Regions from separate parts of the Arthrobacter sp. TE12232 genome, predicted to be linked through region 1. Evidence: riboswitches for the same ligand, from Rfam matches in the RefSeq annotation. Region 1 holds a riboswitch; each other region holds the start of a gene.
The links. Region 1 has a riboswitch for thiamine pyrophosphate ahead of ACVWZ7_RS12655 (ECF transporter S component). Riboswitches for the same ligand answer to the same signal wherever they lie in the genome.
Positions count from the first base shown of each region.

Region 1 (7,454 bases):
CGCCCTGGCCCAAAGCGACATCAAGCGACTCCTGTCGTTCACCCTCGTCAGCCACATCGGCTACATGGTGTTCGGCCTGGCCATGTCCACGGTGGCCGGGTTGGGCGCCGCGGTGTTCTACGTGGCCCACCACATCACCATCCAGACCAGCCTGTTCCTGGTGACCGGCCTGATTGAACGCCGGGGCGGCAGCTCGTCCATGGACCGCGTCGCCGGGCTGGCCAAGCTCTCCCCGGTCCTGGGCGTGCTGTTCTTCATTCCGGCCATGAACCTGGCCGGCATCCCGCCGTTCTCGGGCTTCCTGGGCAAACTGGGGCTCCTGCAAGCGGGCATCGAACTCGGGACGCCGCTGGCCTACGCACTGGTGATCGGGGGAGTGCTGACCAGTCTGTTGACCCTGCTGGCGATCGCCAGGGTCTGGAACCGGGCGTTCTGGCGCAAGCCCGAGGACGCGGAACACCCCGATCCGGTGCTCCTGGCGGCACCGGAGGATTCCGCGACCGGAGACCGGGCCGGCCGGACCAACGTGACCCTCCTGCCGCGCACCATGGTGGGCTCCACCCTGGGCCTGGTGCTCTTTGGCGTGGCCCTGACCGTCTTTGCCGGGCCGTTGTTCAAGGTCGCGGACCAGTCCGCCCACGAGATGCTGGACAGGTCCGCCTACATCCACGCCGTGCTTGGCGAGGACGCCCCGGTCCCGCCGGTGCCGTCGGCGGTCCGGCCCGGCCAGCAGCAGGGCGGCGGGAAATGAACCGGAAAAGGATCTCCCTGCGCCAGGAACTGCCGCTGCTGGTGTGGCTCGTGTTTGTCTGGGGTGCCCTGTGGCAGAACTTCAGCCCCGGCAACCTCCTCTTCGGCGCCCTCATCGCCGTGGTCGTGGCGCGGGTTTTCTACCTGCCCCCGGTGGAACTCGGCGGCCGCTTCAACGTGCTCCGCGCCGTCCCCTTCGCCGTCGTCTTCCTCGGAAAAGTCGTCGCGGCCAGTTTCCAGGTCCTCTACCTCGCCGTGGTCCGCGGCCCGGACGTGGTCAGCGCAATCGTCGCCGTGCCGCTGCGGAGCCATTCGGACCTCCTCGTGACGGCCACCGGGCACGTGATCTCGCTGATTCCCGGATCACTCGTGGTGGAGGTGGACAGGTCCACGTCCACCCTCTACATTCACGGCATCAACGTCCGCAACGCCCAAGACGCGGCCAAGCTGCGCAAGGAAGTCCGCGACACCGAGGCCGGGCTGATCAGGATCATGGGGACCAAAGAGGAACTGTCCGCACTTGCCCAGGAGGCCGCCGCATGATGCAGATCGTCCTGACGGTGACAGCCGTCGTACTTTCCCTGGCCGCCGCGGGGGCGATCATCCGGATCGCGCGGGGCCCGTCGCTGCTGGACCGGGTGCTGGCCGCCGACGTGCTCCTGGCCATCTTCGGTGCGGCCCTGTGCATCGACATGGCCGCTAACCGGCACCTGAACAACCTGATGCTGCTGGTGGCTATTTCCCTCATCGGGTTCGTCGGCTCGGTCACCGTGGCCAGGTTCGTGGCCGACCGGAGGGAGAACGTCCGTGAATCCTGAAACAGTGATCGACGCCGTCTCTGCCGTGTTTATGGTGGTCGGCGCCCTGATGTCCCTCGGCGCGGCCGTCGGACTGCTGCGGTTCCCGGACCTCATGAGCAGGATGCACGCCGCCACCAAACCGCAGGTCCTGGGGCTCTTCCTGCTCCTGGCCGCCCTTGGCCTGCAGATGCGCACCTGGTGGGTGTGGCCCGTCCTGGTGGTGGCGTGGCTCTTCCAACTGCTGACCGTCCCAGTTTCAGCCCACATGGTGGGGCGGGCCGGCTACCGCACCAAGCACCTTCACCCGGAACTGCTGAGCGCCGACGAACTTGAGGCCGTCGTTCAGAAGGCCGCCCGGCAGGCGGCTGCCCGCCATGGAACGGACGACGACGCCGACCGTTGAGGGTGGACCGATACGAAAATAGTGGCGGCCGCGCGGCTGCTTGCGTGCCAGAATCCTCACATGACCAAGGAACGCAGTGAACTGAAGAGCATCGGATACGAGATCTTCATCGGTATCCTTTCGATCCTGTCGATCGTGAATCTCTTGCTCTTGTATGCCGTGCAGGAGAAGTCGCTCGACACCGTACTCACCGTGATGAACTCCGTTTTCAGCGCGATCTTCGTCGCCGACTTCCTTTACCGGATCTTCACCGCGCCATCGGCGGGCGCCTATTTCTTCAAGCACTTCGGCTGGGCCGACCTCTTGGCGAGCGTGCCTGTGGCGCAATTCAAGATCCTGCGCATCTTCCGGCTGATCCGGGTGTACCGCCTGCTCCGCGATGTCGGCATCCGCACGATCGGCCGCGCGCTGAGCAAAGATCGGGCCGGCAGTTCCCTGTACATACTGCTGCTCATGGGCATATTGGTGCTGGAATTCGGAAGCCTCTCGGTGCTCCGCGTCGAGCAGGGCGCCCCGGGGGCCAATATCAGGACCGCTTCGGACGCCCTCTGGTACACGATCGTCACGATCTCGACAGTCGGATACGGAGACCAATATCCGGTCACGGATGCGGGCCGTATTATCGGGGCAGGCATCATTGTCATCGGTGTCGGCATCTTCGGTACGTTCACCGGTTACCTTGCCAACTTCTTCCTGTCGCCCAAGAAGAAGGAACCCGCGCCGCTAGTCGATGCGGCCGACACGGGTACGGTCGAAGGACTCCGCCTGCGCCTCGAAGAGTCCGAAGCCAAGCTCACCGAGATCAGGAAGCTGCTCGTCGAGCCAAGCTAGTCAACGTCCTTGAAATGCCCTCGTTAGACGACGTCCTGGGTCTTGGCGAAGCGGGTGATCGCGCGCTGGGTGCCGCGGTTGGCGAGCACCTGGATGACGGTGCTGACCGCGGCCGAGATCAGCGCGAACGCCAATGCGTGGTGCAGCGTGGTGGGGACGTCGTCGTTGTCCGTGGGCGGCTTGCTGCCCGTGGACTTCTCCCAGACGGTGTCAACGAGCTTGGCGCCGGCGTAACCGGCCAGGAGGCTGACGCCGGTGCCGAGCAGCTTGATGAAGAGGTTCATTCTTCGTAACTCCTTAAGGGAGGAAACAGGGCTGCCCCTAGCCTAGCGTTCCTTGCCCGGGCATCCAGACAGGGCCAACGCCCCTGTATTGCCTCGCCCGCCGGACGTACTTTTGAGCATGGAACAGCCCCGGACCCGCCCGCTCGGCCATGCCCGGGGCGCCGCGGCGGACAGTCAGAGCTGGCGGCAACTCTACTTCTGGGCCGGAATCTCCGCCGTCGCGTTCGTGGCGTTGTTGATCGTGGCAGTGGTTCTGGACGCCATTGCCCCGCCACCGATCCACGGCGGTGCCGAAACCCTCGAGTTCATCGCCGGGCACACGGCGGTCTACGTCGCCGAACAACTCCTGTGGACCGTGCCCAACATTCTTCCGGTTCTGGTATTCGTGACCCTCTTCGTGGCACTCGCCCCGCTGAACAAGAGCCTGGCCCTCATGGCCACGGTGATCGGCGCCCTGCCGTGGGCGCTGTTCCTGGCCGTTCCGGTCACGAGCCGCGGATCGATGATCCTGGTCAATCTCAGTGACAGCTACGCGAACGCGATCGGCACCGCCGGGGCCGATGCCCGGCTCCGCTATGCCGCCGCGGCGGAGGCGCTGATCGCCGAGAACAACACGCCTGCCGCCGTCGGCGTCCTGTCCGCGCTCGGCATCCTGCTGATGTCGCTGACCATGCTCAAGGGCGTGCTGCCCCGTGCGGTGGCCTGGCTCGGCGTGGCCGCGGGCGCGGTTGGCGTGGTGGCGGAGGTACTCCGGTTCGCCGTTCCGGAGGTCTACCTGGTGTACGGCATCCTGATGTGGGCCTGGTTCACGGCGGTGGGGATTGCGCTGATCCGGCTGTCCCGGAGGACGCCGCGCGCGGACGGCGCCGCCGCCTAAGCTCCCGGCGTGAGGACCGTCCGTAAAGCCTCGACCACGAGGTCGTGGTCTGCCTTCTGCGGCAGCCCGGAGACAGTCACGACGGCTACGGCACCGGTGCCGCGCACGTAGATGGGGAACGCTCCGCCGTGGGCGGCGAACTCCATCTGATCGAACCAGGCGTTGTCCTCGATCCTTCCGCCGGCAGCGCGGGCCCGGAGGCCCACCAGCAGGGACGGGACCTCGTAGCGCTGGGCCGTGCGCTTCTTGGCGTTGATCCAGCGTTCGTTGTCCGGAGTGGCGCCGTCCAGCGCCGCGTGGAAGAGCACCTGCTCGCCCTTGGTGATGTCGACGGCGATGGGCAGCGAGCGTTGCCTGCCCAGTTCGACCAGGAGCAGCCCGAGGTCCAGGGCATCGTCCTTGCTGAACGATGCGAACTGGAGCGCATCCATTTCGGCCAGCACGCGGCCAATGAGCGCCGCCAGGGAACCGTGCGGTTGCGGCTCGCTCGAGTCCGGGTCGTACTCGGCGGAGGGATCTGGCGTGGCCGGTGTGTGCGTCAAAATGGTCCAGCTTTCCGGTGGGCGACAAGGCCGCCCGCTCGCGGGTCCGGGGGCCGACACGTCGACTCTACCAAGCGGCTCTTCCCGGCCGCGGGGTGCGCCTGGGGCAGGCCGCGGATTGTGACAGCACTCCACTGATAACCCGGGCCGTTCGGGTGTAAACTGAGCCAGCCCACAAGGGCGAAATAATTACGACAGGGGAGCGCCGCCGTCGGGCATCGCCGGAAGAGTCCGGGGAAACCAGTGGTGGGCGCTGAGAGTGCGGACAGCCGCAGACCCTCGAACCTGATCCGGTTAGTACCGGCGCAAGGGAGTCGAGTTCTCAGGGTGCGCGGAGGGCGGCGGAAGCCGAGGCCGGCCGGAGCACCCTCCCCTCCTGTTCCTCAGGAGGACGACATGACAGATATTTCAGCACAGCATGGTTCCAGCAGCCGTTCATCGGCCCGGCGCACCTACAACTGGCGTGTGGTGGACATTGTGGTTGCCGCCTTGATCGCCGTCGCCGGGGGCGTCATCTTCTGGGCCTGGGATCAGGGCGCGAACCTGATTTCCACCCCGGTCAACACGATCTACCCGCCGCTCAGCGGACTCTACGCCGGCGGATGGATGATCCCGGCAGTGCTCGGCATGCTCATCATCCGCAAGCCCGGGGCAGCCCTCTTCTGCGAGACGGTGGCGGCCACGGGCGAGCTGATCATGGGCTCGCAGTACGGCACCACGGTCCTGATCTCCGGAGTCCTGCAGGGCCTCGGCGCGGAACTGGTGTTCGCGGCCTTCCTCTACAAGAAGTTCAACCTCCCGGTGTCCCTCCTGGCCGGAGCCGGCGCGGGCCTCTTCTGCGGCCTGAACGACTCCTTCCTGCCGTGGGGCTGGAACATTGCCTACGAAGCCGGCGACAAGCTCGCCTACATCGTCTTCACCACCATCTCCGGCGCCGTGATTGCCGGCGGACTGTCCTGGCTCGCCACCCGCGGCCTGGCCAAGACCGGCGTGCTGGGCTCCTTTGCCTCCCGCAAGGCCGCCACGGAGCCTGTCTTCTCCTGAACCACGTTCCTGCACCCACTCCGGAACGGCCCTCTTGGAATTGCACAGGCGACTCATGACATCTTCACCAGGCGTACGCCCGGCCGCCGTCACAGCCCGCGGCTGGGGCTGGCGGCACGCCGGAAGGCTCCGGCCTGCGGTCAGCGGACTTGACCTGGACATCCGGCCGGGGGAGCGCGTGCTCCTGCTGGGCCCGTCCGGCGCCGGCAAATCAACCCTGCTCCACGCCCTGGCGGGTGTGCTCGGGGACGGCGCGGTGGGGGAGGCTGGCGACGCCAAAGAATCCGACGAGACCGGCAGCCTGCTGATCGATGGCGCTGCGCCCCGTGCACAGCGCGGCCGCGCCGGGCTCGTGCAGCAGGACCCGGAAACCCAGGTGGTGCTCTCGCGCCTCGGCGACGACGTCGCCTTCGGCGCCGAAAACCTCTCTGTCCCGGCCGGGGAGATCTGGCCGCGGGTCCGCGAGGCGCTCGACGACGTCGGGCTGGGCAGGCTGCCGCTGGACCACCCGACGTCGGCGCTGTCGGGCGGCCAAAAGCAGCGCCTGGCGCTCGCCGGGATCCTCGCGATGCGGCCGGGGTTGCTGCTGCTCGACGAGCCCACCGCCAACCTGGATCCCGCCGGCGTCCTGGAAGTCCGCGACGCCGTTGGCCGCTGCCTGGACAAGACCGGCGCCACCCTGGTGGTGGTGGAGCACCGGGTGGCGGTCTGGAAGGACCTCGTGGACCGGATCGTGGTGCTGCAGCCCGGGTCCGCCACGGACTCCGCGGTCCTGATTGACGGGCCGCCGGACCAGGTCCTGGCCGAGGCGCGGGACATGCTCATCGGTGCGGGCGTCTGGGTGCCCGGCTACGTGCCCGCAACACGTTCCCGGACCGCCCCGGCCTCCGGGCAGCTCCTGCTCTCGTCGGACGCCCTCGCGGTCTCCCGCGAGCGGCCGCGGCGGGCCGGACTGCGCCAGGGTTTCCGCACGATTGCGCCGCGCCCCGTGCAATCCGGGGTCATGGCCCGGGTCCGTGCCGGAGAGGCCTTGACCATCACCGGGCAGAACGGTTCGGGCAAGTCGACCCTGGCACTGACGCTCGCCGGCCTCCTGCGCCCCGTGGCGGGGACGGTCTCCGCCACGACGGAACTCAGTGGTTGCGCCATCGGTCGCGTAGGTGATGGCGCCGGGACCGACCCGTACCGGTGGAAAGCCCAGCAGCTGATCGCCAGGATCGGGACCGTGTTCCAGGAACCCGAGCACCAGTTTGTCACCGGCAGGGTCCACGACGAACTTATGTTCGGGCCCCGCCACCTCGGCTACGGCGAGGACCGTGTGGACGAGCTCCTGGAGCGGCTGCGGCTGACGGAGCTCGTGGACGCCAACCCCTACACGCTCTCGGGCGGCGAGAAACGGCGCCTCTCGGTGGCCACCGTGCTGGCTGCGCACCCGCAGGTACTGGTCCTGGACGAGCCCACGTTCGGCCAGGACGCCAACACCTGGGCCGAGCTTGCCTCGTTCCTCTCTGAACTTCTCGACGCCGGCACCGCCGTGGTCTCCGTGACGCACGACGCCGAATTCAGCGCTGTCCTTGGCGGCACCGAACTGCGCCTCCACGGCCGGGACACCGCCGGGTCGGGGGCCGTCAACGCCGCCGGCCCGGACCGGGAGCTGCCGGAGGCGGCCGCATCATGAGGGACGAACTGAGCGTCCGCGGCAACCATGCGCTGCTGACCCGCGCCAACCCGCTCGCGAAGTTCACGGCGGTCACCATGGTCACCCTGGTGCTGGCTCTGTCCATCGACTGGGTCTCTGCCTCGGTGGCGCTGGCCTTCGAACTGATGCTTCTGCCGCTGGCCGGGCTGACCGTTGCCCTGCTGTGGCAGCGCGGCTGGCCGCTGATCCTCGCGGCGGCGCTCGGCGGCTGGAGCACCGCCATC
Region 1 is NZ_JBSSFK010000001.1:2,848,041-2,855,494, forward strand. It holds gene ACVWZ7_RS12615 (Na+/H+ antiporter subunit D) at 1-751, shown strand, start outside; gene ACVWZ7_RS12620 (Na+/H+ antiporter subunit E) at 748-1,293, shown strand; gene ACVWZ7_RS12625 (monovalent cation/H+ antiporter complex subunit F) at 1,290-1,568, shown strand; gene mnhG (monovalent cation/H(+) antiporter subunit G) at 1,558-1,953, shown strand; gene ACVWZ7_RS12635 (ion transporter) at 2,014-2,784, shown strand; gene ACVWZ7_RS12640 (DUF4235 domain-containing protein) at 2,808-3,068, opposite strand; gene ACVWZ7_RS12645 (DUF4386 family protein) at 3,187-3,945, shown strand; gene ACVWZ7_RS12650 (heme-degrading domain-containing protein) at 3,942-4,487, opposite strand; TPP riboswitch at 4,674-4,817, shown strand; gene ACVWZ7_RS12655 (ECF transporter S component) at 4,884-5,531, shown strand; gene ACVWZ7_RS12660 (ABC transporter ATP-binding protein) at 5,587-7,209, shown strand; gene ACVWZ7_RS12665 (energy-coupling factor transporter transmembrane component T family protein) at 7,206-7,454, shown strand, end outside.

Region 2 (7,454 bases), 950 kb from region 1:
CGATGGCGGACTGCACGGCGGCCTGCGGCACTGTGCCGTCGAAGGGCGTGTAGCCGGCCCCGCGGAAGAGCATGCCGGCCGAGTGCACGATGGCCAGCTGGCGGGGATCCGTGGGGTCGAGGGTCCGCAGGTACTCGCCGTAGGGCGTTTCGCCGTCCCAGGGCTTGCCGAGAGCGTGAGTCTGGCGGTGGAAGTGCCGCAGCGACGCCTCGTCCGGGGCTGGCATGGTGCGCAGGATGCCGACCTTGCCCTGGAGCATCAGCCCGGCCGCCGCCATCCCGGTCATGAGGGAAATCTGGGCGTTCCAGTCCTCCACCGGAAGCGGCGGGGCCGCCACGATCCGGTAGCCGCCGTCGGGCAGTTGTTGGATCTCCTGTTCCGGCATGTTCAGGCTCGCGCCGCCGCGGAGGCGTTCCAGCTCCACGCGCTTGGTGCCCACCTCCTTCAGCAGCTGCAGCAGGGGCGTTGCGGTGCCGGCGTCGAGCTCGGCCTGGACACCCTTGTAGCTGAGCTTCGCGCGGCTGCGGACCTGGGCCCGGCGCACCAGCACCGAGGTCACCTCCGCCGCGGCGTCGAGTTCGAACTCCCAGACGAATGCCGCGCACAGCTGCCCGGCGAGCAGGCTACCGGCAGCCTCGCTGATGACCTCCGGATGCAGCGGGATCCGCCCGTCCGGGGTGTAGAAGGTCTGGCCGCGGCGGCGGGTCTCGGCGTCGAGCGCCCCGCCCGGCGCGACGAAGGACGGGACATCGGCGATGGCGTAAAGCACGTTGTAGCCCTCGCCGTTGCGCTCGATATACAGCGCCTGGTCGAGGTCGGTGGAGGACGCCGGATCGATCGTCACGAACTCGACATGGGTGAAGTCCAGGTCCGGCAGCTTGTGCTCGGCCACCGCCGCCTGCGCGTCGCGCAGCACGTCCTCGGGGAACGGACCGGGCAGTTCCAGCGTGGTGCGCAACGCCTTGAGAGCCCCGGCAAGCTGGTTCTGCTGCTCGTGGATACTCGGGGTCAGGCGATGATGGGACACGAAAATCAGGTTAGCCCGATTTCCGCTATTAGTCTTGGATTATGAGCCCAATCCCGGACGATCCTGCCCGCTACAACAGCTTCCTCACGGATCTGCTGGGAGTCATGGCGTACGGGGAGCTTTCGGCCTTCGAACGGCTGTCCTCGGACGCCCGCTATTCACCCACGCTGCATGACCGTGCGGTGCTGGGCAGGATCGCGGTAGTCGAGTTCCAGCACTACGAACTCGTCCGGGCCCGGCTCGAGGCCATGGGCCTGGACACGGAGGCCGCCATGCTGCCGTTCCAGCCGTCCGTGGACCACTTCCATGAGCGCACACGCCCGGCGGACTGGTACGAATCCCTCATGAAGGCCTACGTGATCGACACCGTCTCCGCGGACTTCTACCGTGCCGTCGCCAGGCACGTCGACACCGCGACCCGGGAACTGATCGAGCAGATCCAGTCCGCCGAGGAGGCCACGGCCGTGCTGCAGGAGCGGCTCAAGGCGGCCCTGGCCGATGACCCCCGGCTGGCGTCGCGCCTGGCGCTGTGGGCCAGGCGCCTGCTGGGCGAGGCACTGACCCAAGCCCAGCGGGTCAGTCTCGAACACGCCTTCCTCGGCGGGCTCTCAGGCCTGGACGACGCCGGCGCCAGGGAACTGGTCAGGGCTCTGACGGCCGAACTCGCCACAAACCACTCGCGCCGGATGGCCGCGCTGGGACTGGCGGGGTAGCTCCGCCGCCGGGGCGGAAACCCGAACGGAACCTGTTCAGGAATCGGCGGCATCCAGCGCCGCCAGCAGTGCGCCGGCTGCGTGGGCCGGATCATCGGCGTCGGTGATTGCCCGGACCACGACGATCCGGCGGGCACCGGCGTCGACTACCTGCTCAACATTGCCGAGGTCGATGCCGCCGATCGCAAACCACGGCAACAAGCTTTCGACCCGGCCGTCGACCGTGCCGGCTCCCTCCCCATCCGCCCGGCCGGTCGCCTCGGCGGCGTAACGCACCAGGTCGAGGCCGACGGCGGCGCGTCCAGGCTTGGTGGGAGTGGCCCACACGGGTCCCACGCAGAAGTAGTCGAGTCCCTTGCGGCCGGGGGAGGACGCAATGGCGGCGTCCACCTGCTCCGGGCTGTGGGTGGACAATCCGACTATGGTTTTCTTGCCGAGGAGGCCGCGGGCGGCGTCGAGCGAAATATCCTTCTGCCCGATATGGAACACCGGAGCCCCGGACAAAGAGGCGATGTCCGCCCGGTCATTGACGGCCCAGAGCCGTCCGTGCCGCTGCGCTGCGGCGTGCAGGACCTCCAGGAGCTCCAGTTCCTCGGCCGCCTCAAGCGACTTGTCGCGCAGCTGGATGATGTCCACCCCGCCGGCGAATGCGGCGTCCACAAAGTCCTCGAAGTCGCCGCGGTCCTGCCGGGCGTCGGTGCACAAGTAGAGGCGGGCGGTGGTGTGGAGGGAGTCCTGGCTCATGACACCAGCCTAGTTCCTCTAAACTGGGCGCATACCGCGGGAGCCCGCAGCGGCCACGTCATCGCTGCACGGCTGAGAGGGCGTCAGAGCCGACCGCTTGACCTGATCCGGCTAGTACCGGCGTAGGGAAGGAATTTTTTATGGGCACAAGAACCAGCCGTGAAGCCGAAGCCGCAGATGACGCCGCCTACCGGGTTTGTGACACGGGCCCGGGTTCCGCAGAGGACCTCACCGCACAGGACACATCCGCACAGGACGTCGCTGTTGACGTTGCGGTGATCGGCGGCGGGGTGATCGGCCACGGCATCGCGTTCGAGGCCAGCCGTGCGGGCCGGTCCGTGGTGTTGATCGATGACGCGCCCGGCAGCGGGGCCAGCTGGGCCGCCGCCGGAATGCTGGCCCCCGTCAGCGAACTGCACTATCAGGAAGAACAGCTCCTGGAACTGATGCTCGAGTCCTCCCGGCTGTGGCCCGACTTCGTGGCCGGGATCGATGCCGGTGCCGGGATCGACGCCGATGCCAGTGCCGCCAGCGGCCCGGGATCCCGGGCAGGGTCCAGTACCGGCTACCTGACGACGCCGACCCTCGCCGTCGGTGCCGATGCGGCGGACCGGCGCGCGCTCGCGGACCTGAGGGAAGTCCAGCAGGACTCCGGCCTCACCGTGGAGCCCCTGACCGTGCGCGAGGCACGCAGCCGGGAACCTTTGCTCAGCCCCGGTATCTCGTGCGCATTCGATATCCCGGCCGACCACCAGGTGGACCCCCGCATGCTGATTGCCCGGCTCACCAGGCTGCTCGACGCGGAGGGCCGCTGCAGATTCGTCCGTCGGCGCGCGGCGGGGCTGCTGTGGGAGGACGGACGCGTCGCCGGTGTCCGGCTCGCGGGCGGCGGTTCCGTGCGGGCCGCGGAAACCGTGGTCGCCAACGGGCTCGGCGCCCCCGACCTTGACGGGCTGCCCGCTGGACTGAAACTCCCGCTGCGGCCGGTCTACGGCGACATCCTTCGGCTCCGCGTGCCCGCGCACCTGCAACCACTGCTTACGGCCACCGTGCGTGGCATGGTGCGCGGGGTGCCGGTGTATATCGTCCCGCGGCAGGACGGCACTGTGGTGATCGGCGCCACCCAACGCGAAGACGGCCCGTCGGATCCGCACGCTGTTTCCGCCGGCGGCGTCTACCAGCTGCTCCGAGACGCTCAGCAGCTGGTGCCCGCTGTAGCCGAGCTGGAACTACTCGAAGCCACGGCGCGCGCCCGCCCCGGCACACCGGACAACGCCCCGATGCTGGGGCGCGTCTCGCGCCCGGAAGGCGGGGACGTCCCGGGCCTCATCATCGCCACGGGATTCTTCCGGCACGGCGTCCTGCTGACCCCGGCAGCCGCCGTCGTCTGTCGTCAGCTCATGGACGGTATGCCGGACCCGCGCTGGGCCGGGTTCCGCCCCGACCGTTTCTCCCGCACCCCGGATGCGTCCGGGGACAGCCCCAACAAGGAAGCAGCATGAACATCAGACTGAACGGAACGGAGCAGAGCGTCGCCGACGGCGCCTCCGTCAGCACACTCGTCAGCCAGCTCACGGGCCGGAGCATCGGCCCCGACGGCCGGGCTGCCGACGGGCAGAAGCTCGGTGTCGCGGTGGCCCGCAACGCTGAAGTGGTGCCCCGCAGCCAGTGGCACGCCACCGCGCTCGCCGACGGCGACGACGTCGAACTTGTTACGGCAGTCCAGGGAGGATGACCAGCATGAACGAAACGACTCTTGCAGGATCGCCGGCCCGGCCGGCTGCCGGGGCCCTCGCCGATCCGTTCGTGGTGGACGGCGTGACGCTCGGATCCCGGCTTATCATGGGCACCGGCGGTGCGCCGAGCCTGGACGGGCTGGGCGCGGCGCTTTTGGCTTCCGGGACGGAATTGACCACCGTGGCGATGCGCCGCTATTCACCGGCGGAAACGGGATCGCTGTTCCAGCTGCTCGTGGACCACAACATCCGAGTGCTGCCGAACACAGCCGGTTGCTTCACCGCCAAGGACGCCGTACTCACCGCCGAACTGGCCCGCGAGGCCCTGGAGACGGACTGGGTCAAGCTCGAAGTCATTGCCGACGAGCACACCCTGCTGCCGGACGCGGTCGAGCTCGTGGACGCAACTGAGCAGCTGGTGGCCCGCGGCTTCAAGGTCTTCGCGTACACCAACGATGACCCCGTGCTGGCCCTGCGGCTCGAAAACCTCGGGGCGACGGCGGTGATGCCGCTGGGTGCCCCGATCGGGACCGGCCTGGGCATCCTGAACCCGCACAACATCGAGCTGATCGTCTCGCGGGCGTCCGTGCCCGTGGTGCTCGATGCCGGAATCGGCACGGCCTCGGACGCGGCCCTGGCGATGGAACTTGGCTGCGACGCCGTGCTGCTGGCCACGGCCGTGACCCGTGCCCAGAATCCCGCGCTCATGGGGGAGGCCTTCAAACACGCCGTCATCGCCGGCAGGCTGGCGAAAGCGGCCGGCAGGATCCCGCGGCGCGAACACGCGCTGGCGTCCTCGGCGATGGAAGGCCGGGCCGAGTTCCTGTAACGTCTGCGTTCCTCTGAAAGGCCGGTGAGGCTGGCAGGTCTGACCTGGTTCCGCCAGCAGGACCGCTTCATCACAGATCCTCATCACCAGGCGGAGCCTTGCATCGCCCATCGGCGCCTGTCATCGCCGATATGCGCCTTGCAGGCCCGTGGCCGGCGAGGGAAGCCATAGCCCCTACGGCGTCCGCGAGGAACTCCGATGAGTCTGCGTCGAACTGCCGGGATACTGCCCCCGTTGCCAGGAACGCGCAGGGACAAACAGCGAACACCGACCTATGAGAGAACGACTACTAGTCGGGGCGGAAGTATTTGTTGCGTCGGGGTTTTTGGCGGGGGTCGACATGGGGTGGCGGGATGAACCAGGGGATGCCGCTGCGCATCTGGATGGTCCATTGTTCCTTGTGGATCAGATGGTGGTGGTGGGAGCACAGGAGGGTGCCGTTGTCCGTGCTTGTGGACCCGCCGCGGGACCAGTAGGTGATGTGGTGGGCTTCGCACCAGGGTGCGGGGATGGTGCATTGCGGGAAGGCGGCGCCCTGGTCCCGGGCGGTGAGGGCTTTGCGGATGTGGGGCGGGAAGATCCGTGCGGTGCGTCCGATGTCCAGGATCCGGCCTTCTCCGCCGAGCAGGACGGGGATGATGTCGGCGTCGCAGGCGATCTTCCGGATGGTGGAGGCGGTGACGGGTCCGGTGAACATCAGCGTTCCCGTGCCCGGGCCGGGCGTGGCGGTGGGGTCGTTGGGGGTGCCGGTGCGGTCGAGGCGGCCGAGGAGGTCCCGGTAGTCGATGGTGGCCATGACCTGGGGCCGGAGTCCGCCGGCGGCGGGCAGGGCCCCGGCGGCGAGGGCGGCGTCGCAGGCGCCGACCAGGCCGTCGAGCAGTCGTTGCGGCCGCGAGCGGCGGTCCAGGACGTCGGCCGCACCGGCCGTGGTGCTTACGGCCGCGTCAGACCGGGCGGCCGCTCCGACGGCGTGTCCGCTACCGTCACGGATCCCGCCGGCCGCGGCCACGTCAGTGACCGCGGCGTTGGTTTCCCGGCCGGCCCTGGCGGCGCCGTCCGTCGCCGCGTCGGTGGCCGCGCCGTCGCCGGTGCCGGGGTCGGCTGTTGGGTCCGGGCCGGGATCGGCTGCTGCGCTGGTGCGGGGGTTGGTGGCGGTGTTCATGGCGGTGATGAGGTGTTCGAACTGGTCGGTGGTGGCGAAGATTTCCAGGTGGTGCAGGCCGTGCCGGGGTTTGCGGATGAAGGCGCCCTGGAGCCGGCGGAGGGCTTCCTCGGTAGGTTCGGCGCCGTCCTGGTCCAGGGCGTCGGTCCAGCGCCGGGCGATCCGGGTCAGGAAATCGGGGTCGTTCTCGATCGCGGTCAGGGTCAGGGCGTGTTCCATCGCGGCGGCGGTCCCGGGCGGGCACAGGTGCCGGACCCGGTCCAGTGCGGTGGTGATGATGGTCGCGGTCCGGGACGCGATCTGCCCGGCGGCGACGGCGGCGCCGAGTTCCTCGTGCACGGCCGGCACCGGTGCTCCGGTGAGTCCCTGGCGGGGCAGCAGGTCCGCGGCCTGGGTGAGCCGGCGCCGGGCTTCGGGGGCGCTGATCCGCAGCCGTGCCCGCAGGAACTCGGTGGTGCTCTTGTAGCCGTCGTCGGCCGCGGCGCACACGCCGGCCGGTCCGCCGCTACGGTCAAATGCCGTCCAGCCGTTCGTCCCCACCTCAGATCCGGCCCCGGCGCCGTCGTCTCTCCCAACCCCGGATTCGCCGTCAGATCCGGTGACGGTTCCGGCGGGGGTGTTTTGTGTCCAGCCGGTGAGCCAGCCCGCCGGCGCGGTCTCGGCGGCCCGGCCCGCCGGCGCCGGCCGGGTCCAGGCTGTTTGTTTGCGGGTCCGGTCCACCGCGGCGGCGGCGATGAGTTGGAAGTATTCGACCGTCCGGGAGAGTTCCTCCACGCGGCCGGCGAAGTCCGCGGCTTCGACCAGGGAGAACCGGGCCGCCTCGGCAGCGGGCGGGCCCAAGGATCGCAGCAACGCCAGCGCCGATTCCACCGCGCCGCCGGCACCATGGCCTGCAGCGCCGTACACGGCAGCGTTCGCGGCGCGGCCCAAAGTACCGTTCCCGGCATGGTCTGCGCCACCGATGTGTGATGCTTCAGGCGCCCCGGCCTCGCCGGCCGGGCGGGAAAGCCGCGAGGACGTGACCGGGCCGGCCCACGGGGCCAGCTCCGGGATGAACGCTCCAACGGCTTTCATGTCTCAACGATCCCAGAGGGGTCCGACAAAAAAGACCGAACCGGTTCCGCACCGACGTGGCGCCGCATCCGGCTGCCGCCCCGGCAGGCAACGGCGGTACGATGCCGGGCAACGTAACTCCGCGTACGACAAGAGTGGACTTCATCAAGGCGGGCGGCCTGCCGAAGCC
Region 2 is NZ_JBSSFK010000001.1:3,797,084-3,804,537, forward strand. It holds gene ACVWZ7_RS17020 (RNB domain-containing ribonuclease) at 1-1,027, opposite strand, end outside; gene ACVWZ7_RS17025 (ferritin-like fold-containing protein) at 1,069-1,740, shown strand; gene thiE (thiamine phosphate synthase) at 1,777-2,484, opposite strand; TPP riboswitch at 2,511-2,631, shown strand; gene thiO (glycine oxidase ThiO) at 2,625-3,986, shown strand; gene thiS (sulfur carrier protein ThiS) at 3,983-4,219, shown strand; gene ACVWZ7_RS17045 (thiazole synthase) at 4,225-5,049, shown strand; gene ACVWZ7_RS17050 (DUF222 domain-containing protein) at 5,339-7,285, opposite strand.
Region 2: another riboswitch for thiamine pyrophosphate. It lies ahead of thiO (glycine oxidase ThiO); the one in region 1 lies ahead of ACVWZ7_RS12655 (ECF transporter S component).

Region 3 (7,454 bases), 1.4 Mb from region 1:
AAGCACGGCAGGGCTGCCGCCACGAGCACGCCGTAGCTGCCCGAGACGGAGGCGGCCAGCAGGTGGTCCACGTAGGACTTCGTGACCGGGCCCAGGCCGGCCGCCGCGGGGCGGGTGCTGAGCCAGGAGCGGTGGAGCTCGGACTCGACCTCAAGGCAGGTCTGCGCCGAGCGGGCCCAGAACAGTTGTTCGGCCTCGGTGGGGGCGACGGCGGCGGCGCGGGCCAGGACCCGGGAGTAGCCGTTGAGGTAAATGGCGTCCTGGGCCAGGTAGTAGGCGAACTCGTGCTCGGGCAGGGTGCCGTCGGCGAGTCCGCGGATGAAGTCCAGGGCATAGATGGCGTCGAGATCGGCCGCGGCGCCATCGCGCAGGGCCGCGGCGAACTCGCCCTCCGCGGGGGTCTCCGCCGGCCCCTGGCTGTGCTGGCTGTGCTGAGAGCTCGTGCGGTCCTGCACGTGATGGAAGTGATGGACCGGGCCGTTGCCGGTGCCGACGTCCAGGGCCGAGGCTTCGCGGAGCGCACCCAGCAGCCACGGCTTGACCTCCCGCAGTGCGGCTTCCCAGTTCCCCACCCGCGCCTGCACCGTGGCCATGGCCGAGGACAGGGAGCAGCCGGTGCCGTGGCTGTTGCGGGTGGCGATCCGCTCCCCCGGCACCACCACGGTCTCCTGCCCCAGCAGCCCTACGGTGTTGACCAGCGCATCCGGGCAGCCGTCCCCGGCAATATCCCCGGCACCATCCCCGCCGGGGAGGTGTCCGCCCTTGACCAGGACGGTGGTGCCGCTCAGGGCGGCCAGGCGCTTGCCCTGCTCCAGGGCTTCCGCCCAGTCTGCCGCGACGGGTTCCTTAAGCAGGATGGCCAGCTCGGCAAGATTCGGCGTGATGAGGTCCGCCAGCGGCAGGAGGGCTTGCAGTGCGGCCTCGGCGGATTCCTTCAGGAGCCGGTCGCCGCTGGTGGCCACCATTACCGGGTCCAGGACCACGACGGCGGGTCGCACCTTTTCCAGCCAGGTGCGGACGGCGTCGATTACCGCGGCGTCACCCAGCATGCCGATTTTCAAGGCGTCGATGCCGATGTCGTCGCTGATGGCGTCCAGCTGCGCCGTGAGGAACTCTGCCGGAGGAACGTGGACGGCGCGCACGCCCCGGGTGTTTTGCGCCGTCAGGGCCGTGATGGCGGCCATGCCGTAGCCGCCGTTCGCAGCGATGCTCTTCAAGTCCGCTTGGATTCCTGCGCCGCCGGATGGGTCCGAGCCGGCGATGGCCAGCACCCGGGGAATGCGCAGCGGCGCAGACGGCGCGGAGGGCAGAAAATTGGGAGGTAGAAAAGCGTCGGGCAGAAATTCAGACGGATTCACTGTTGCGGACAAGTCAGACATCCCTTCGCCGGTGCTAACCGGACAGGTTCAACGGGTCTGGATCTCAGCCGGCCCGATGCGCGGCACCCCGTGTCAGTGGTCAAGCCTAGCCGCTGTCCCGGCGCTGCCCTGTTAACGGCGAAGCGGGCCCGGGCCGGAGCGGACGTATTGTTACGCCCGCTCCGGCCCGAACCCGCAATTTACACTTCAGCCGGATCAGTGGCGGAAGGGGTCAGCCGTAAAGGACTACAGCTCCGATGCCGGCACGCCGACTCCGAGGATGATCGGCTCGTTGCCGGCCGGGATGGCCGGCCTTGCCGCCGCGGGTGCCTTGGCCTCGTGAACCGAGCCGGCGGCGGCTGGCCGTGTTGCCTCGCGGTGCTCCACGGAGGTCTCGTTGGCTGCACCCTGGGCGCGGCTGGCGCTCCGGTTGCGGCGGCCGCGGCGGCCACGCGTCGTCGTGGTCTCCGCTGTCCGTGCAGCCGGTGCCTCGACGCGCGCAGGCTCGGGTGCCGTGGCTTGAGTCTCGTGCTGGGCCTGGGTGGCCGCCTGCCTGTTGGCCTGCGCCTCAGCCTCGCCCAGGTTGGCGAAGGCCTCGGTCAGCAGGTCCAGGGTCAGGGACGGCTCCGGCGTGCCCTCGGCGTGCTCGACGAACGGCAGGGCCACCTGCTCACCGCCGAACGTCAGCACAGCCGCCGGACGGCCTGCTGCCTCTTCCGTGGCGGCAAGCTTCGTGACGGCGTCGACGGCGGCCTGGCGGGCCCCGGCGTCGCTGGCAGCGGCCGCTTCACCGTCGTGCAGGTGCGCGGCGTGGGCCGCGGCGGCGACCTTTGCCAGCGCGGCACGGGTGGCTTCAGCCTTGGCGTGGCTTTCGGCCTCGGTGGGCTCGGCGTGGACGGCGGCCGGTGCGGACGGTGCGGACTCCGGGCCCTGGCCCCGGCCGCGGCGACGGCTCTTGCGTTCGGTGCGGGCGGCAGGCTGGGCCTCGGCGCGCGGGACGTAGTGCTCGGCAGCGACCGTGTTGGCCCTGCGGTGCTCGACGGGTTCGTCGTGGGTGACGATGCCGCGGCCCGCGCAGGCTTCACACTGTTCGCCGAAGACTTCCAGCAGCCCGGTGCCCATCCGCTTGCGGGTCATCTGCACGAGGCCCAGCGAGGTCACCTCCGCCACCTGGTGTTTGGTGCGGTCCCGGCCCAGGCACTCCACCATGCGGCGCAGCACAAGGTCGCGGTTGGATTCGAGCACCATGTCGATGAAGTCGATCACGATGATGCCGCCGATGTCGCGCAGCCGCAGCTGCCGGACGACTTCCTCGGCCGCTTCCAGGTTGTTCTTGGTGACGGTTTCTTCGAGGTTGCCGCCGGAGCCGGTGAACTTGCCGGTGTTGACGTCCACCACGGTCATGGCCTCGGTGCGGTCGATCACGAGGGACCCGCCGGAGGGCAGGAAGACCTTCCGGTCCAGGGCCTTGTGGATCTGCTCGTCGATGCGCCAGGCCGCGAAGATGTCCGTGTCCTTGGTCCACTTCTCGAGCCGGCCCACGAGGTCAGGCGCCACGTAGGTCACGTAGGCCTCGATGGTGTCCCAGGCTTCCTCGCCGGAGACGATCAGCTTGGAGAAGTCCTCGTTGAAGACGTCGCGGACCACCTTGATGGTGAGGTCGGGTTCGCCGTAGAGCAGCTCGGGGGCGAGGATCTTCGTGGAGGTCGACTGGCTCTCGATGCCTTCCCACTGCGCGCGGAGCCGGTTGATGTCGTGCGTCAGCTCTTCCTCCGACGCCCCTTCGGCCGCGGTGCGGACAATGACGCCCGCGTCCTCGGGCAGGCGGTCCTTGAGGATCCGCTTGAGGCGGTTGCGTTCGACGTCGGGCAGCTTGCGGGAGATGCCGGTCATGGAACCGCCGGGCACGTACACGAGGTAGCGGCCGGGCAGCGAGATCTGGCTGGTGAGCCGGGCACCCTTGTGGCCGACCGGGTCCTTGGTGACCTGGACCAGGACGGAGTCGCCGGACTTGAGCGCGTTTTCGATCCGGCGCTGCTTGCCTTCGAGGTTCACTGCATCCCAGTTCACTTCGCCGGCGTACAGGACGGCGTTGCGGCCGCGTCCGATGTCCACGAAGGCAGCTTCCATGGAGGGCAGCACGTTCTGGACCTTGCCCAGGTAGACGTTGCCGATCAGGGAGTCCTGCTGGGTCTTGGAGACGAAGTGCTCGGCCAGGACGCCGTCTTCCAGGACGGCGATCTGGATTCTGTCGTCGCGCTGGCGGACGATCATCTGCCGGTCCACGGATTCACGGCGGGCCAGGAACTCGGCTTCGGTGATCACGGTGCGGCGGCGGCCGGTGTCGCGGGATTCGCGGCGGCGCTGCTTCTTGGCCTCGAGGCGGGTGGAACCCTTGACCGAGGTGACGCGGTTGTTGACCGGGGCTTCGCTGATGGCCCGCGGCGCGCGCACGCGGGTCACGGTGTTGGGCGGATCGTCGTCTCCCCCGCCGGTCAGTTCCAGGTCCTGGTCACCGCGACGGCGGCGGCGCCGGCGGCGCGAGGTCACGCCGTCCTCGAGCGTCCCCTCCTGGCCCTCCTCGCCCTCTTCCTCGGTGCCTTCAACGTCGATCTCGGACTCGGCGGAGGTGCGGGTGCGTCCGCGGCGGCCGCGGCTACGGCGACGACGGCGGCTGCCGGCGTCCTCGTCCTCGTCGCCTTCTTCTTCCTCGGGCTCCGCTGCTGCAGCCGCCGGGGCCGGACGCACCACGGTGCTGAGGTCCGGGGCCTGGAAGATCACGGAGGTGAGGGCACCCGGTTCCAGGAAGAGCGATGCGGCAGGGCTTTCAGCCGGCTGCTCGTCTGCCGTGACGGGCTGTGCAGCCTGTGCCTGTGTTTCGGCGGGTGCGGCGGCCGCTTCTTCGGTTGCTTCTTCGGTTTCTTCTTCCGCCGCAGCTACTGCGTGGACCTCGTCGACCTTCGGAGCGGCCTTGGCGCGGCTGGCGCGGCGCCGGACCGGCTTTTCCGCAACGGCGGACTCTGTTGATTGTGCTGTTTCGGCGGGAGCTTCCGCGGCGGCGGCGTTGGCTTCGGGTTCGTCGGCGAAGGCCGGCAGGGGCTCCGGTGCGGCAACCGGCTTGCGGGCACGGGTGCGCCGTGCGGGGGCTTTTGCCTTGGGTTCGGGGGCTGCGGCCCGTTCGGCGGCGGCGAGCGGCTCATCCGAGGCGGTTGCTGCGGCCAGGGCCGCGGCTTCGGCCACAGCTTCGGCGGCCGCCGCGGGGTCGACCTTCGCGACGGGTGCCTTGCGGCGGGTCCGGACGGCCCTCTTCGGCGCTACCGGAGCCTCTGCTTCCGCATTTACGGCTGTTTCTTGCTTTTCCTCGGCAACAACTAGTTCTTCGTTACCGGCTACAACCTGATCATTATCCATATGTGGCGACACTCCTGCCCCTGATGCGCCGCCACATTCGGCGCCCGTTGGGGCAAATATGCGTCAACACCCGCAGGCATTGACAGAAGTCAATTGGATACCCTCAGGTTCGCACCGGCAGTGGGGTGCGGCAGCCCTGGAGGGCCGGCGAGATTGTTTTGGAACCCGTTGACCTACACGCCACAACCAGGTGCCGTCCAATGGCATTGCGGGACAGCTGGAATCAGAGGATCCGCAGCTCCCTGCTCATCATTGGCGGTCTTGAAACAAAATCGCCGGACCGGAATCCGGATGTGGATCGGGTTCCAGCCACGATCATTGTCTCACAAGAGCCGTCAAAGCTGGCGTAGGCAAGGCCGGAAGTGCCCCGGCTGCGGGCCGCGACGGGACAGACAGAGGCGTTTCCCGGCGCCGTCCAGCCCGCGGCGTTACAATCGGGGCCAGAAGCACCCGATCAAAAGGACTCATATTCCATGCCCAGCATCTCCAGCACTGCCGGTGACGCGACCGCGCACCAACCGGGCTCCGGACCGGCCCCCGCGGACCGGCCCCTTCCCACCATGACCCGCGACCGGCCGTTCGCCTGGCTCCTGCTGATCACCGGCGTGATTGGCTGGCTCGCATCCGGCGCCCTGGTGCTGGAGAAGCTCGAGGTCCTGAAGAACCCCAACCACGTCACGATCTGCGACGTGAACCCATGGATCTCCTGCGGCCAGGTCATGCAGACGCCGCAGAGTTCCGTGTTCGGCTTCCCGAACATGTTCATCGGAATCGTCGCGTTCGCGGTGATCATCACCACAGCCATGGGCATCCTGGCCGGCGCCAGGTTCGCCCGCTGGTACTGGCTGGGGCTTCAGACCGGCGTGAGCCTGGGCTTCGTGTTCGTGGTCTGGCTCTGGTCCCAGGCCCTGTACTCCATCCACATCCTCTGCCCGTTCTGCATGATCGTCTGGGCCATAATGATCCCGATGTTCGTCTGGGTGACCATCCGGAACATCTCCCACGGCGTGATCGCCCTGCCCGCCGGCCCCACCAGGGTCCTGGGCGAGGCCGGCTGGATCATCACGGCGCTGCTCTACGTCGCCGTCATCGCCACGATCTTCTTCGCCTTCATCCAGGTTTTCATCGGGACCTCCGGGTATTAGGAACCGCGCCCCGGGAAAACGAGCTGACAGAAAAGGCCAATGTTCTTCGCGAACATTGGCCTTTTCTGTTACCCCGGTGCGGAGTAAACCCGGAAATGAGGGCTAGAACCAGATCTTGATCTCGCGCTCGGCGGACTCCACCGAATCCGAACCGTGGACCAGGTTCTGCTGCACGGCCAGGCCCCAGTCGCGGCCGAAGTCGCCGCGGATGGTGCCGGGCGCCGCCGTCGTCGGGTCCGTGGTGCCGGCGAGGGAACGGAAGCCCTCGATCACGCGGTGTCCCTCGAAGATCGCGGCGACAACGGGGCCGCTGAGCATGAACTCAACCAGCGGCTCGTAGAACGGCTTGCCGACGTGTTCCTCGTAGTGCTGCTCCAGCAGCTCCCGGCTCGCATCGACTTTCTTGAGCTCGGCCAGGGTGTAGCCCTTGGCTTCGATCCGGCTCAGGATGGCGCCGGACAGGTTGCGGGCGACGCCGTCGGGCTTGATCAGGACGAGGGTGCGCTCAATGCTCACAGCTGCTCCAATGTGTTGGGGTGGGGTTCGGGTCAAGTCTACGGGGTTCGGACTACGTGTTCCGGGCGTCGGCGCCGGGGGTCTGTTCCGGCCCGCTGCCCGCGGGATGGGACGCTTCCCATTCAGCCTGTTCGCGTTCCCGCTGGGCCGCCTCCCGGTCAATCCGGATGCCGGTGCGGATGCCGTACCACCAGGACACGGCGAAGAGGGCGCCGACGAGGTACATGGCGGGCTCCACGAGGCCGCCCAGGATGAGCACCAGCTGCAGGATCCAGCCCAGGGCCACTCCCCACGGTTTCGAGAGGACCGCGCAGGTCAGGACGAACACGAGGCACAGCCCGATCCCCACCGAGAAGACCAGAGCCGGCGGGAACTCGTTCCGGTGGAGCCCAAAGACGGCCAGCGTCCCGAACAGCACCACAAACGCTTCCAGCAGCAGGACCGTGGAGGCGAACATGACCTTGGTTGAACGCCGCTTTTTGGGCATGCCCGGGCGCCATTCGCGCTGGGCTTTGGTGAGTTTGGCCATCGCTTAAGCGTCCGCCTTTCCGAGCAGGATCCGGGCATCGGCAACAAGCGTGATAGACCCGGTGACCAGGACGCCGCCGGCGAGTTCGTCGTCGGCTTCGGCGCGTTCCACGGCCCATTCCAGGGCGTCGTCGAGCTTCGCGGCGACATGGATGTTGTCCTCGCCAAAGCCCAGATCCATCGCGATCTCGGCAAGGTCCTCGGCCGGGACGGCCCGGGGCGAGTTGGACTCGGTGAAGCAGTATTCGGTGGCGAGCCCGCCCAGGGATTCCTTGAGCTGGCGGAGGATCTCCTCGGCATCCTTTTCCCGCAGGACGCCGACCACCACCACGAGCTTGGTGAAGTTGAAGGCCTCGTGGATGGCCTCGGCGGAGACCCGGATGCCTTCCGGGTTGTGGGCCGCGTCCACGATGATGGTCGGCGCGGTGCGGACCACCTCGAGCCGGCCCGGGGAGGTGACGGAGGCGAAGGCCTCCTGCAGGATCTCGGCGTCGAT
Region 3 is NZ_JBSSFK010000001.1:4,294,080-4,301,533, reverse strand. It holds gene ACVWZ7_RS19265 (bifunctional hydroxymethylpyrimidine kinase/phosphomethylpyrimidine kinase) at 1-1,379, opposite strand, end outside; TPP riboswitch at 1,362-1,459, opposite strand; gene ACVWZ7_RS19260 (Rne/Rng family ribonuclease) at 1,605-4,769, opposite strand; gene ACVWZ7_RS19255 (vitamin K epoxide reductase family protein) at 5,243-5,914, shown strand; gene ndk (nucleoside-diphosphate kinase) at 6,017-6,430, opposite strand; gene ACVWZ7_RS19245 (DUF4233 domain-containing protein) at 6,483-6,959, opposite strand; gene ACVWZ7_RS19240 (bifunctional folylpolyglutamate synthase/dihydrofolate synthase) at 6,963-7,454, opposite strand, start outside.
Region 3: another riboswitch for thiamine pyrophosphate. It lies ahead of ACVWZ7_RS19265 (bifunctional hydroxymethylpyrimidine kinase/phosphomethylpyrimidine kinase); the one in region 1 lies ahead of ACVWZ7_RS12655 (ECF transporter S component).

Region 4 (7,454 bases), 1.4 Mb from region 1:
GCTCGGGCTTCATGACCATCCCGGCGCCGCCGCCATAGGGCGTGTCGTCGACCGTGCGGTGCCGGTCGGTCGTGAAGTCCCGCAGGTCATGGACCCGCAGGTCCAGCAGGCCGTCCTGACGGGCCTTGCCGATCAGGGAAAGCTCCAGCGGGGCCAGATACTCCGGGAAGATGCTGACGACGTCGATTCTCATCTAGGCGTTGCTCCCGGCCTCGGTGCCGCGTTCTCCAGCCGACTGGCTCCCGGCGGCCGGCTCGTCAGCGGACTCGTCCGCGTTGACCTCGAAGAGTCCGGGCGGCGGGGTGACCACCAGGTACTTGTCCCCCACGTTGACCTCCGGCACGATCTGCTCGACAAACGGGACCAGGACTTCCTGACCCTCGGCCGTGGTGACCACCAGCAGGTCCTGGACGGGCATCGTGTGCAGTCCGGAGACCTTGCCCACCACGCTGCCGCCCACCCGGACGTCCAGGCCCACGAGCTCGTGCTCGTACCAGCCTTCATCGTCGTCGTCGGCGCCGATGTCCTCGGTTTCGATGAACAGCTTGGCCCCGCGCAGGGTCTCGGCCTGGTTGCGGGTCTCGATCTCGTCGAAGGCCAGCAGCAGGATGTCTTTGTTCCAGCGGGCGCTGAACACCGTCAGCGGCCCGGAGGACGCGGGTTCCACGATGAACTGCGTACCGGGGACAAAGCGGTCGCCGGGCGCATCGGTGAGCACCTGGACGGTCACTTCGCCGCGGATGCCGTGGGGTTTGCCGATTCGTGCGACCTGGAGCTGCATCTGTTCCTCTGTTCGGGGTGGGTCGGGGTTGGTTGGCGCGGAAAACAGTCCGGCCCCTCCACCATTATCTGGTGAAGGGGCCGGGCTAAAGACAAGTAATGCTGAACGCGTTAGCGGCGGCGGTCCGTGTCGACGACGTCGACCCTGACCGGCTCGCCGTCCGCCAGCGCCGCAACCACAGTGCGCAGTGCGCGTGCGGTCCGGCCCTGCCGGCCGATCACCCGTCCGAGGTCGTCCTGATGAACGCGCACCTCGAGGGTTTCCCCGCGGCGGTTGTTCTTCGCACTGACCTTGACGTCCTCGGGGCTGTCAACAATCCCGCGGACCAGGTGTTCGAGCGCTTCTGCCAGCAATTTACTCAGCCTCGGTGGTCTCTGCTTCGGCGGCGTCGGCGGGAGCCTCGGCAGCTTCGTCCTTCTTGGCCTTCTTGGTGATGGCTTCCGGGATGATCACGGAACCCTTTTCCGGCGTAACGAAGGCAGCCTTGGGAGCCTTCGTCTTCAAGGTTCCCTCCTGGCCCGGGAGACCCTTGAACTTCTGCCAATCACCGGTGATCTTGAGGATCGCGGCAACCTGCTCGGACGGCTGTGCGCCGACGCCGAGCCAGTACTGGGCACGGTCCGTGTCGACCTCGATGTACGAGGGCTCTTCGGTCGGGTGGTACTTGCCGATCTCTTCGATGGCACGGCCATCACGCTTGGAGCGTGCGTCCATGACGACGATGCGGTAGTACGGTGCGCGCATCTTACCGAAGCGCTTAAGGCGAATCTTTACGGCCACTTTTGTGGTCACTCCTGTTTCTGAAACGGGGTCGAGCCCGGCGTTCTGCACCCGTGGGGCGGGCCGTACTAGGGGGTTCTAAAGGACAAGATCCGGACGCGGAGAGAGGGGCCACGCAGATCGAGTACCTGTTCATTGTGCCAGATGACCGGCAGGATTTCGACTTGACACGGCCTGGCCGTCCGGTCAGGACGTCCAGACATAGAGTCCGGACTTGGTGGCGGGGTCGATTCCGGCGGCCAGTTCGGCGATCCGGCGCACATATGCCCGGGCCTGGTCCGCGCCGAAGGGCATGTCCTCCTCGGCGGCCCAGGTGGCCGCAACGTCCTCGAGGATGTCGCCCTCCCCCTCGGTTTCGTAGCTGAGCAGTTCCGCGAGCGTCCGGACCATGGCGGAGGGGACGCCGAGCAGGGAGTCGCTGGCCACGTCCACCATCGCCAGTTCGTAGTCCGCGCCCGGGGCGTGCACGGCCACTCCGGCGAGGTCGCCGAGCCGTTCGACCTCGAAGTCGCTGATGTCCGGGATGCGCACGGCGTCCGGGGCGGCCGCGCCGCCCGCTTCGAGCGCGCCGGCGCGTTTGAGGGCGGCGTCGTGGGTGGACACAAAGATTTCAGTAAATCCCATGCAGCTGGTCCTTAGATGTCTGGCGGCGCTTGGCCGCTGTTTTTGGCGTCGCTTCAGCCTAATCGCTTCAGCGCAGCCGCGCCCCGGCCGCTGGACATGCCCTCGGTGACCGTGCCCTCGTTGACCGTGCCGGACCGTGCGTCATCTGGCCTCGCCCGCGGACATGCCCTCCCCTGACCGCGGGCAATGGACATATGGCCGCTATGTCCATTCCCGGCCGCGACCGATGGACATGTCCAGCGGTCCTGTCAGTGAACAGCGTGCATGTCCGGCGGGGAGCTGTGAACGCTGGACATGTTCACCGAAAAGCACTCCCTTAGCGCACGGCGACGCGGATGCGGTTGCGCCATGGGTCCTCGAAGCGCAGTTCGGCGCCGGTGTGGTGCGAGTCGACGCCGGCCACCTTGAGGCGGTCAGCCAGGGAACCGACGTCGTCACCGGAGGGCACTTCGATGAGCACCTCGCCCAGGCCCAGGGTGTCGCGTCGGGGGCCGGCGCCGCGGCTGTTCCAGACGTTCATGGCCATGTGGTGGTGGTAGTCTCCGGCCGAGACGAACAGGGCCTGGCCATGCCAGCCCGCGGTCTTTTCGAAGCCCAGGGTGCCGACATAGAACTCATGCGCAGTGTGGACGTCGCCCACCTGCAGGTGCACGTGCCCGACGCCGGCGGCCGCCTCGCGCTGGCCGCTCAGGGACTCTTCGGTCAGGTGCTGCTGCAAGTAGCGCTGCGGCGGCAGGGCCAGGCTGTCCATGACGACGTTCTTGCCTTCCCAGGACCAGTCCTGCCGCGGCCGGTCCCAGTACAGCTCGATGCCGTTGCCTTCGGGGTCGTTGAAGTAGAAGGCCTCGCTGACGAGGTGGTCCGCGCTGCCGGTGAAGGACTGGGGCTCGTACTGGGCCGCGCTGGCAACGGTGGCCGCCAGGGAGTGTTGGTCCTCGAAGAGGAGGGCGGTGTGGAAGAGCCCGGCTTCGCCGCGGGAGGGCAGATTCAAGCCCGGGGCGGGCGCCAGGTGGACCAGGGGCTTCTGCCGGCGGCCAAGGTAGAGTCCGCCGTCCTGTTCGGCCACGATGTCCAGGCCGAGGGCGCGCTGGTAGTAGTCGGTCATGAGCTTCATGTCGCCAACCTTGAGCATCACGGTGCCCATGGTGAGTGCGGCAGGAAGGAGATCCTGGGTGCTGGCTTCTGCGGTCATTGAAACTCTCCGGGGGTCAGTGGCCACCGGGCTTTCGGTGACCTTGCATAGTATTAAATTACTTGAAGCTTCAATTTATTCCTAACGGGTTGGCCGGCCCCGCAGGACAATGTGCTGCAGTCCGGCCAGGGTCCCGAGGTCCTGCCGGGGGTCCTTCGCGCACACCAGTACGTCGGCGCTGGCCCCTTCGGTGATGCCGTCCGCGCCGAGCCAGGTCCGCGCGGACCAGCTGGCAGCGTCGAGGGCAGCCGCGGCGGGCAGCCCGGCGGCGTGCAGGGCCCGGATCTCGTCCACGATCCGGCCGTGCCTGATCACGCTGCCGGCATCGGTGCCGGCATAGATGGCCACCCCGGCCTCGTGGGCTTCCAGGATCCGCTCCGCCCGCCGCTCCCACAGCGAGCGCATGTGCGCGGCGTAGCGGGGGAACTTGGCCTCCGCCTGGGCGGCGATGTCCGGGAAGGTGGCGATGTTGATCAGGGTGGGGACGATCGGCACGCCCTGCTCCACGAAGCGCGGCAGGTGCCGCGGCAGCAGCCCGGTGCCGTGCTCGATGCAGTCGATCCCGGCGTCGAGCATGTCATCCAGGGTGTCCTCGGCGAAGCAGTGGGCGGTGACGCGGGCCCCTTCATCGTGCGCGGCCTGGACGGCGTCCTTGAGGCTTCCGGCGGGAAAACTGGCGGCGAGGTCGCCGGCGTCGCGGTCGATCCAGTCCCCCACGAGCTTGACCCAGCCGTCGCCGGCACGGGCCTGCTTCCGCACGGCCTCGACCAGGCCGTCCGGTTCCACCTCGACGGCGAAGCCGCGCAGGTAGCGCCGGGTGCGGGCGATGTGCCGGCCGGCGCGGATGATCCGCGGAAGGTCCGTGCGCTGCTGGAGCCAACGGGTGTCGTGGACGGCGCCGGCATCGCGGACCAGGAGCGTCCCGGCGTCGCGGTCCGTGAAGGCCTGGGTCTCCGCGGTGTCCTCGGCAACGTCTCCGCCCGGGCCGAGGCCGATGTGGCAGTGTGCGTCCACCAGCCCGGGAATGACCCACCCATCCAGCACGCGCTCCGGCGCGGCGGCGGGCCGGTGGAACGTGAGCCGGCCGTCGACGGACCAGAGGCCGTGGCGTACCGTGTCCGGCCCGGTGAGGACGGGGCCGCTGAATTCGATGATGCCGGTCATGGGATCAAGGGTAGTCCCCATGTCGCCGCGCCGGCCGCGTCACACTGGACAGCCGTCCGGCGGCGCGTGGTAGCTTCATCTACGACCACACGGGTGCCCCTGCAGGGGCTGAGATCGGGCTGACGCGGCCTGCGACCGTTGAACCTGTCCGGGTAATGCCGGCGAAGGAAGTGAGTATTTTCCGTGAATACGCAAATTGCACAGCACAGCCCTATCCAAAACCAGTCCGGCCAAAACCTGCCTGCCGACTCTGAGGCTGCCGCGACGCAGTCATTGAAGTCCCACTCGCTGGCCTTCACGACGGACCCGGAGCACGGCATCCGCGTCCCGGTGACCGAGATCGCGCTGGAACCCTCGCCGGGCGGCGTCGAGAACCCTCCATTCCGGGTCTACCGCACGGCCGGGCCGGGCAGCGATCCGGTGGTGGGGCTGGCCCCGTTCCGCAGCGGCTGGATCGTCGGGCGGGGTGACACGGAGCCGTACCGCGGCCGGGAACGCAACCTGCTCGACGACGGCAGGTCCGCGGTGCGCCGCGGTGCCGCCTCCGCGGAATGGCGGGGCGCCCCGCCAGAGCCCCGCCGCGCCGTCGAGGGCCGGACGGTCACCCAGATGCATTACGCGCGGCAGGGCATCGTGACACCGGAGATGCGGTTCGTTGCGCTGCGCGAGAACTGCGATGTGGAGCTGGTCCGCAGCGAGGTGGCAGCGGGCCGGGCCATTATTCCCAGCAACATCAACCACCCGGAGTCCGAGCCGATGATCATCGGCAAGGCGTTCCTGGTGAAAATCAACGCCAACATCGGCAATTCCGCGGTGACCAGCTCCATCGCCGAGGAGGTGGACAAACTTCAGTGGGCCACCCAGTGGGGTGCGGATACGGTGATGGACCTCTCCACCGGAGACGATATCCATACCACGCGCGAATGGATCATCCGCAACTCCCCCGTCCCGATCGGAACGGTCCCGATCTACCAGGCGCTGGAGAAGGTCAACGGCGAGGCCAACGCCCTGACCTGGGAGATCTTCCGGGACACCGTGATCGAACAGTGCGAGCAGGGTGTGGACTACATGACCATCCATGCCGGGGTGCTGCTGCGCTACGTCCCCCTGACGGCCAACCGGGTCACCGGGATCGTGTCCCGCGGCGGTTCCATCATGGCCGGCTGGTGCCTGGCGCACCATCAGGAGAACTTCCTCTACACCCACTTCGACGAGCTCTGCGAAATCTTCGCCAAGTACGACGTCGCGTTCTCCCTCGGCGACGGGTTGCGGCCCGGCGCGACGGCGGACGCCAACGACGCCGCGCAGTTCGCCGAACTCGACACGCTGGCCGAACTCACCCAGCGGGCCTGGGAGTTCGATGTGCAGGTCATGGTGGAGGGCCCGGGACACGTGCCGTTCCACCTCGTCCGGGAAAATGTGGAGCGCCAGCAGGAGCTCTGCAAGGGTGCCCCGTTCTACACGCTGGGACCCCTGGTTACGGACATCGCACCGGGCTATGACCACATCACCTCGGCGATCGGCGCCACGGAGATTGCCCGTTATGGCACCGCGATGCTCTGCTACGTGACGCCCAAGGAACACCTGGGGCTGCCGAACAAGGACGATGTGAAGACCGGAGTGATCACGTACAAGATCGCCGCCCACGCCGCCGACCTCGCCAAGGGCCACCCCGGAGCGCACGAACGCGACGATGCCCTGTCCAAGGCGCGGTTTGAGTTCCGCTGGCGGGACCAGTTCGCGCTGTCCCTGGATCCGGTGACCGCCGAGGCCTTCCACGATGAGACGCTCCCCGCGGAGCCGGCCAAGACGGCGCACTTCTGCTCGATGTGCGGGCCCAAGTTCTGCTCCATGCGGATCAGCCAGGACATCCGGGACGAATATGGTTCCGCCGATTCGCAGGCGGCACTGGCGCAGATGGCCGCCGGGATGCGGGAGAAGAGCAACGAATTCCTGGCAGCGGGCGGCAAGGTCTACCTGCCCAAGCCGACCGTGGGAGCACAGGCCTCGGCCTAGCCAGCGGTCCAGGACGCCTGCCCTGCTGGGCGGGCGCCCCGGACAGCCATGGGGATTGCCCCCTGATGAGGCACTAGCGGGATGCGACAGTAGGCGTTCCGACCGCGCGACGCGTCGCTCTCAGGACGTCGCCGTCGGTGCCGGCGTCCGTGCCGGATTCGGCGTCGGCTCCCGTGCCGGATTGGCGGCGATGTTCCTGTAGAGCTCGGAGTTGAGCGTCGTGTGGCCGTGGTCGTCGGTGACGTAGACCTCGAAGGTGAAGATGCTTGCGTCGTGGTCGAGCGCGAACTCGATCGTGGGGTTCGTTACGGAAATCGTCCCTTCCGAGATGATTCGGCCATACTTCTGCTCCGGGGGACTGAGGTCTGTGCCGCGCTGCGCGGGGTCGCGGATGAAGTATCGGACCGTGTACGGCGCGGACGGCAGTGACCGCAGGGTCGGGAAGAAGCTGAAGTCTCTTGTGCCGGGCTTGAACTGCTCCGCACGCCACTGGTAGGCGGTTACGGCGGGCGTGAGGGCGTCGTCGAGGTCGCGGATGCCGGTGCGGTTCGTTTGGGCGTCGAAGCTGCGGTCATGCCCGCCGAAGGCTTTGGCGACCGGTCCGAGCCCGAAGCCGAGGGCCAGGCCGAGCCCAATCGAGACCATCGGGATGAGGATTGCCGCCACGCGTGCCCGGCGCAGCAGACCCGTCCTCACCGACTGTCGGTGCATCGAGAGCGTGTGCGGCACAGCGCCTGTGATCACAGTTCTCGAGTACGGGCTGCCGGCCGCGCGAGCCCATGCCTCGATGTGCGCGGCACGCGGCGGCAAGGGGGCTTCCGCGCCCCCAACGTTGTTCCAGTAGGCCAGAAACGGCAGCGGCAAGTCCCGGAGCCGGCCATACGGGTCCCTAAAGGT
Region 4 is NZ_JBSSFK010000001.1:4,198,325-4,205,778, reverse strand. It holds gene trmD (tRNA (guanosine(37)-N1)-methyltransferase TrmD) at 1-193, opposite strand, end outside; gene rimM (ribosome maturation factor RimM) at 194-781, opposite strand; gene ACVWZ7_RS18780 (RNA-binding protein) at 892-1,134, opposite strand; gene rpsP (30S ribosomal protein S16) at 1,136-1,561, opposite strand; gene ACVWZ7_RS18770 (hypothetical protein) at 1,748-2,185, opposite strand; gene ACVWZ7_RS18765 (VOC family protein) at 2,502-3,377, opposite strand; gene ACVWZ7_RS18760 (amidohydrolase family protein) at 3,459-4,541, opposite strand; TPP riboswitch at 4,621-4,728, shown strand; gene thiC (phosphomethylpyrimidine synthase ThiC) at 4,725-6,557, shown strand; gene ACVWZ7_RS18750 (hypothetical protein) at 6,678-7,454, opposite strand, start outside.
Region 4: another riboswitch for thiamine pyrophosphate. It lies ahead of thiC (phosphomethylpyrimidine synthase ThiC); the one in region 1 lies ahead of ACVWZ7_RS12655 (ECF transporter S component).